DNA from 3 places in the Pyruvatibacter sp. HU-CL02332 genome. Region 3 is predicted to be linked to each of the others. Evidence: predicted binding sites of a transcription regulator. Region 3 holds the regulator's gene; each other region holds the start of a gene.
What was found. Region 3 encodes PhoB, which activates phosphate uptake and scavenging genes when phosphate is short. Its sites were predicted from a motif close to TGTCATNNANCTGTCAT; they were not measured.
Positions count from the first base shown of each region.

Region 1: the regulator PhoB is predicted to act here: its motif matches at 928-944, upstream of ABXH05_RS03615 (UDP-2,3-diacylglucosamine diphosphatase).
Region 2: the regulator PhoB is predicted to act here: its motif matches at 1,070-1,086, upstream of ABXH05_RS13610 (RNA degradosome polyphosphate kinase).

Region 1 covers NZ_BAABWK010000001.1:748,184-750,385, reverse strand. Annotated here, with positions in the region: gene ABXH05_RS03615 (UDP-2,3-diacylglucosamine diphosphatase) at 1-795, opposite strand, end outside; gene ABXH05_RS03610 (diacylglycerol/lipid kinase family protein) at 1,013-1,906, shown strand; gene ABXH05_RS03605 (FMN-binding glutamate synthase family protein) at 1,926-2,202, opposite strand, start outside.
Region 2 covers NZ_BAABWK010000002.1:614,560-616,761, forward strand. Annotated here, with positions in the region: gene ABXH05_RS13610 (RNA degradosome polyphosphate kinase) at 1-981, opposite strand, end outside; gene ABXH05_RS13615 (P-loop NTPase family protein) at 1,115-1,810, opposite strand; gene ABXH05_RS13620 (AI-2E family transporter) at 1,803-2,202, opposite strand, start outside.
Region 3 covers NZ_BAABWK010000001.1:1,962,430-1,964,631, forward strand. Annotated here, with positions in the region: gene phoU (phosphate signaling complex protein PhoU) at 1-611, shown strand, start outside; gene phoB (phosphate regulon transcriptional regulator PhoB) at 665-1,366, shown strand; gene ABXH05_RS09330 (GcrA family cell cycle regulator) at 1,469-1,978, opposite strand.

The DNA.
Region 1 (2,202 bases), 1.2 Mb from region 3:
GTCCACGCCGCGGTCGCGCGCTTCGCGGGCCACGGCTTCTTCGTAGTTCGAGATGTACTCGACGGCGTTTTTGACCTTGTGCTTCAGGTAGGCAGAGAGCGACCAGTAAGACAGCCCGAATGTCCGGCGGATGTTGTGAAGCATCCCTGATGCGGCCAGGGCAAAGTTGTAGGCCCAGTCACCCACATGGGCGAGCCATTTGGCGTATCGCACCACCCCGTCAAACTGGTCACCATGCAGCACCAGATAGGATTTTCCGTCGGCAGCGCGGTGGATGTCCTCATTGATGACTTCCACACCTGCCAGCGTGACGCCGATATAGTCACGCAGGGCTTCATCGTGATTGCCGGGTACGTAGATGACCCGTGTGCCCTTCCGGGCTTTGCGCAGTATTTCCTGAATGACCTGATTGTGGGCGTCGTTCCAGTACCACGACCGCTTGATGCGCCAGCCGTCGATGATATCGCCCACAAGGTAGAGTGTGTCGGCCTCATTGTGACGCAGGAAATCCGCCAGCAGTTCTGCCTTGCAGCCCGGTGTGCCCAGATGTGTATCGGAAATAAAAAGGGTGCGGTGGTGTACAGGCTCGCGCACGATCAGATGCTTGCGCTTCACCCTTTTTCGCCCGCGGGCGCGTAGTCCAAACAGGGCAAGCCTGTCCCGGAAGGGTTTTGCCCGGAGTGCCTTGCCGGCTGATTTTGCCGTGGCAACAATCGGGTTGTCGGATGTGCGTGTCAGCATGCCGGTAAGTGTCATGGGAACCGCAAGTACCAAGGGCCAAACATCAAAACGCATAAGCGTTTTATAATTCGTATACGGAGTACTTGATCTTTTTGGTGTTTGCCGTCACGACTGTGTCCGGCGCTGAAAATACCAATCGAATCAAGCGTGTCCGCCTGTGATCTGGCGGGACTATCCCGACAGGGAATGAACGTTTTGTGACGCTGAGGTGAACCATTTGTACGCGGATAATGCAGGCACCGCCGGTAACCACAATGCCCCGCCTCCTGCCATGCGGCGGGCGGTAACGGTCATCTACAACCCAACGGCGGGGTGGCGCAGAAGGCGCAAATTGATTGATGTTGTAGAGGCAATGAACCGCGAAGGCGCGACGGTTACATTGCGTGAGACAACAGGACCCGGTGATGCGGAACTGTTTGCGCGTGAGGCGGCCCTTGATGGGTCTGCCGAGATTGTGGTTGCTGCAGGTGGCGACGGCACGATCAACGAAGTTGCTAACGGGCTTGCCGGCAGCGAAGTGCCGCTTGGGGTTATCCCCACCGGGACTGCGAATGTACTGGCCATCGAAATCGGTCTTCCGCGCACGAGCGATGCATTGGGAGCTTTGCTTCTAAACGGCCAGCCGCGGCAGATTGGTGCAGGGCGCGTCAACAAGCGGTTCTTCCTGTTGTGGGTCGGTGCCGGATTTGACGGGAGACTGGTCCATGCCATCGACCCGGCCATGAAACGCAGATTCGGAAAGCTGGCTTTTGTCTGGGCTGGAATCAAGCAGGTGTTCGGGAAATCAGGACCACGCCTTGAGGTGAGCGATGGCATCCAGTCGTTTGACTGTGGATGGGCCGTTGTCGCGAACGCTGAGCATTATGCGGGGGCGTATAGTCTTGCGCCATCAGCCCGGTTTGATGCCGTGGGTTTGAAAACTCTGTGTGTTTCAGCTCGCAACCGCGCATCGCTTGTGCTTGCTCTGCTTGGTCTGGCGCTCGGCCGCCTGGAAAAAATGCCGGGTGTGAATGTGCTGACGAGTAATGCCATCACCATTCGTCCTGCGGATGGTCAGGGCCTGGACCCGGTTCAGGTTGATGGCGATGACCTGTTCACCCTGCCGATCGAAGTTGAATGCTGGGACGTGTCTAAAGCGCCCCAGATCCGTCTCGTCATGCCTTAGCGGTATTGCCCGTGCAGCCTTACTGGGCTGCCATTCCCGAGCCATCCGTAAGGGTGTCCGGCTTCTCCGCCGCCGGCGCAAAGCTGCCGCCGGGAGGATACATTTCATGCAGGCCGATGGTGCGGCTGTTGGCACCCATGATGCGACAATGATGGCGCTTGAGCATGCGGGGATCATCAACCCCGCACGAGTGCGCCACAGTGCCGACTTCCTTATGCATGGTGGTGGCGTAGCGATAGACGCGTTCAGCCTTGTCGGTTGCCACAAGGCCGCGTTGCAGGTGTTTCTTGTGCGTT
Region 2 (2,202 bases), on a different contig from region 3:
CGTTGACGCGAGCCCTACAAGACCATCCACGAGGATGACGTCTCGCGGGCTTACTTCCAGTTCGGAAATCACCAGCTTGCGCAAACGCGCGGGCATGTCGCTGGCGATCTTGAGGCGGACCACACTGCCGCGGCGGCGGCGTTTCAACGCACTTTCGAAGAGCCGCACCAGGTCTTCTGCTTCTTCTTCAATTTCAAGGTCGCTATCGCGGATGATGCGAAAGACACCGGATCCTTTCACCTCATAACCAGGAAAGAGACGGCTTGAGAACAGGCGAATAACTGCTTCAAGGGTGATGAAGCGGATGACTTCCTTTCCATCTTCAGACGAATTGGGGAGCCTTACGAAACGTTTGATCTGGCCGGGAATAGGTAACAGCGCTGACAACTGCTGACCGTCGCTCTCCCGTCGCAAATCAAGCGCCATGGAGATTCCCAGATTTGGAATGAACGGGAACGGGTGAGCCGGATCTACGGCAAGGGGCGTCAGAACCGGGAAGACTTCCTCCAGGAAGAAACCTTCCAACCAGTCTTTCTCAACGACGGTTAATGCCTGTTCATCGACGACGTTGATACCCGTCGCGCTCAACAGCGCATGTAGATTGCGCCACATGTCCTGTTGAGACCGCATGAGTATTCCGGCTGCCGCGTTCACCTGCTCAAGCTGTTGGGCAGGTGTGAGACCCTCCTGGCTAAGCGTGTCGACGCCGGCCTGAACCTGACCGTGCAATCCGGCGACACGAACCATATAAAATTCGTCGAGGTTGGACGCTGAAATCGACAGGAACCTCAACCGCTCGAGCAATGGATGGGTCTCATTGCCGCTTTCTTCCAGGACGCGCCCGTTAAAGGCCAGCCAGGAAAGCTCACGGTTTATGAAGCGCTCATTGGAGTCAGCTGCAATGTGCGCAAATTCAGCTCCCTTGCCCTCGCTGGATGGCTGGGTGGCGGCAAAGGGCGTTACATTTGTTTCAGCGGTCATGTCTGTTTCCATATCGTGTCGGGCCGCATCCCAGCCGGTGCGGCGAACACAAAATCATCCAATCTGAATGCAGCCATCGCACTTGGGTGTGACGGATAGATGACAGTATCAGTTTTGGGGGCTAGAGCCCAAACTACGCTTTGTCGGCGGAGGCCTTCAACACGTCTCGAATGACCTTCATGTTGAGGCGCCTGCCATGGCTCAGAGCATGAAAATCGATTTTCTCAACGATTGAGCGGGCTGCGTGAGCTGACCGGTCGATCCTGTGCGCAATGTATTCCAGCATGTCCGGGCTCGCATGTACGCCACGCTCCGCAAAGAGTTTGGCGATCAGCTGAATGAGCAACATGTCGTCGGGCTCAAGCAGTTGCACATGAGGGGCTGCCTTCAGCCGAGACATCAGGTCTGCCAAGGGAAAATGTAGTGTGCCCGGAGCCGTTGTGCAGGTGAGCATCAGGCTTGCCCCCTTCTCACGCGCGAAATTCAGCAAGTGAAAGAGTGCCGCAGGGTCACGCAATAGCTCTATATCTTCGACAACAAGTCCACCGCCTGTCAGAAGCTCAGGAACATTTTCTCGTGTCAGGTCCATGGCATTGCAGGACGCAGCATTCGCCCCGGCTCTCCATACATCCGCGAGATGCGTCTTGCCGCTTCCCTCTGGACCGCTGAGCACCACGATGGGCTGAGGCCAATCAGGCCATTTGTCGACCCACGCAACCGCAACGGCATTGCTCTGCGACACCAAAAAATCATCGCGGCCCTGCGCAGGTCGGTGATCAAGCGGCAGAGGTATCTGAGGTCCAGTTGCTGTGGACCCCGCCTTACTCACGATGATTGCCCTTGTAGAGATCGCTCTTGAGGTACTCGCCAATGCCAAATCGCGTCAGGACTCCGATGAGAGCTGCCAGCGGCAAGGCGAGAAGTACACCGACGAAACCAAAGAGCGTTCCGAATGCAAAGAGTGCGAAAATTACCCAAACCGGGTGCAACTTGACGCGGGAGCCCACAAGCCAAGGGGTGAGGATGTTTCCTTCAATAGCCTGTCCCACGAAGAACACCGCCGCGACGGCTCCTATCATCAGGGGGTCAGGCCAGAACTGAATGAGAGCCAAGCCAACTGAAAGGAACATACCCACCAGTGCCCCGACAAACGGAATGAAGCTGACCAGACCGGCAATGAGCCCGACCACCAGTCCGAAATCCAATCCAATGATGGAAAGC
Region 3 (2,202 bases):
ACCGCGCGCTGGCGGAACAGACCGTTGCATCTGACAAGCAGATTGATGCTCTTGAGGTGGACATTGAAGCGCAGGCGCTGCGCCTGATTGCTCTGCGCCAGCCAATGGCGATTGATCTGCGCGAAACAGTCTCCGCCATCAAGATCTCATCGGACCTTGAGCGCATTGGTGATTTGGCCAAGAACATTTCAAAGCGCGCGCTGGCTGTGGATCAGGCAAGTCCGGGTCGTGCCATGCAGGGGCTTGAGCGCATGGGCCGTCAGGTCCTCAATCAGCTCAAGGAAGTGCTTGATGCCTACGCCCAGCGCGACAATGAGCGTGCCATGGTCGTCTGGCGGCGCGACGAAGAGATTGACGAGATGTACAACTCCCTCTTCCGGGAGCTGCTCACCTACATGATGGAAGATCCGCGCACGATTTCCCTGTGCACCCATCTTCTGTTTGTCGCCAAGAACCTTGAACGTATCGGCGACCATTCCACCAACATCGCAGAAACCATTCAGTTCCTTGTGACCGGTGAAGCGCTTGGAGAGAACCGGCCAAAGGGTGACACGACCAGTGTCACAAACATGGAATTCCCAGCTGACGCAGAAACACCACCGCAGTCATGATGCAACTCTCGACCGCGCCATCAGCTGCAAAAGCAATGTCCGGGGCAAGACCAATGAAAACGCAACCCCTCGTGCTCATCGTTGAAGACGAAGACGCACTGACGACCCTGCTGCAATACAATCTTGAAAAAGAGGGTTACAGGGTCTCAACCACAGCTGACGGCGAAGAAGCCACGATGATTGTGGATGAGCAGCAGCCTGATTTGGTCCTGCTGGACTGGATGCTGCCGCAGGTCTCAGGCATTGAGCTCTGCCGTCGCTTTCGGGGGCGCAGCGAAACACGCAACATTCCTATCATCATGCTGACCGCACGCGGCGAAGAAGCGGATCGTGTTCGCGGGCTGGATACGGGCGCTGACGACTACATCACCAAGCCCTTTTCCATGACCGAGCTTCTCGCCCGCGTCCGGGCAGTCCTGCGCCGTATTCGGCCAGCCCTGACAGACGACATTGTGACCTTCGGCGATGTGGCGGTTGATCGGTCATCCCACCGTGTGCGGCGAGGCGAGCGGGAAATTCATCTCGGGCCAACCGAATTCCGCCTGCTTGATCACCTGATCCAGCATCCCGGTCGTGTGTTCAGCCGCGAGCAGCTGCTGGATGCGGTTTGGGGGTCAGACGTCTATGTGGAAGCCCGCACCGTGGATGTGCATGTCGGTCGGTTGCGCAAAGCCCTGAACAATCCTGGCGAGCAGGATCCCATCCGTACTGTGCGTTCTGCCGGCTACGCTTTGGATGAACACTTCCGCGATTAGCAGAAACGTCAGGCGCGAAAACGAAAAAGGCGGACCGTTTGGCGGTCCGCCTTTTTGTTGAAGCCGTCTTCTTGGAAAAGACGTGAAAACTTGTGTCCGGCCTTAACCGATCATGCGGTTTGGAAACTGCCGTGGACGATCCTTGCGTTCCCGACGGGAAGGAAGTGGCTGATAGGCCTTCTTGGCGTGGGCTGCGCAATAGGGCAGGCCGGGTGCAGAACGCTGCCCGCAGAAGTGGAAGCTTTCGTCGCCCGGATCACCATTTGGCCACTTGCAGGTCTGTTCGGTGAGCTCCAGAAGGTTTGCCTGGGCATCAGGGTCGCTGATGACTTCTAGCTCTTCGGGTTCTGGCGCCGGAGCAACGGCTGTCTTCTTACTGGCCGTTTCACGCCGGGGCGCTGCCGTTGACGCTGCACGCGGCGCGCGCGGCGCTGCAGGGCGGCGACGGGTGACGCGGGTGGGTGCACCACGGCCTGACAGGCCCAGACGGTGCACTTTACCAATCACGGCATTACGAGTGACGCCGCCAAGCCGGGCTGCAATCTGACTGGCACTCAGCCCGTCGAGCCACATCTGCTTGAGCTGTTCAACGCGCTCATCGGTCCACGTCATCGCATTTTCCCCCTACAAATCGCAGATGAGCGGTCACTTTGGGTGTAAACCACAACATCTCGTGTTAACCTTGAGTTAACCTACTATATGGCCCGACTCGGCGGCAAGAGATGTTGTGGTTTTATAGGGGGTTATCCACAATATATTGATTCTAACGCTTCGCGAGGGCGTCGGCTGTGGATAAAGGCCTTGCGCGAGGTCCCGCAGGGGCATACCTCCCGCAC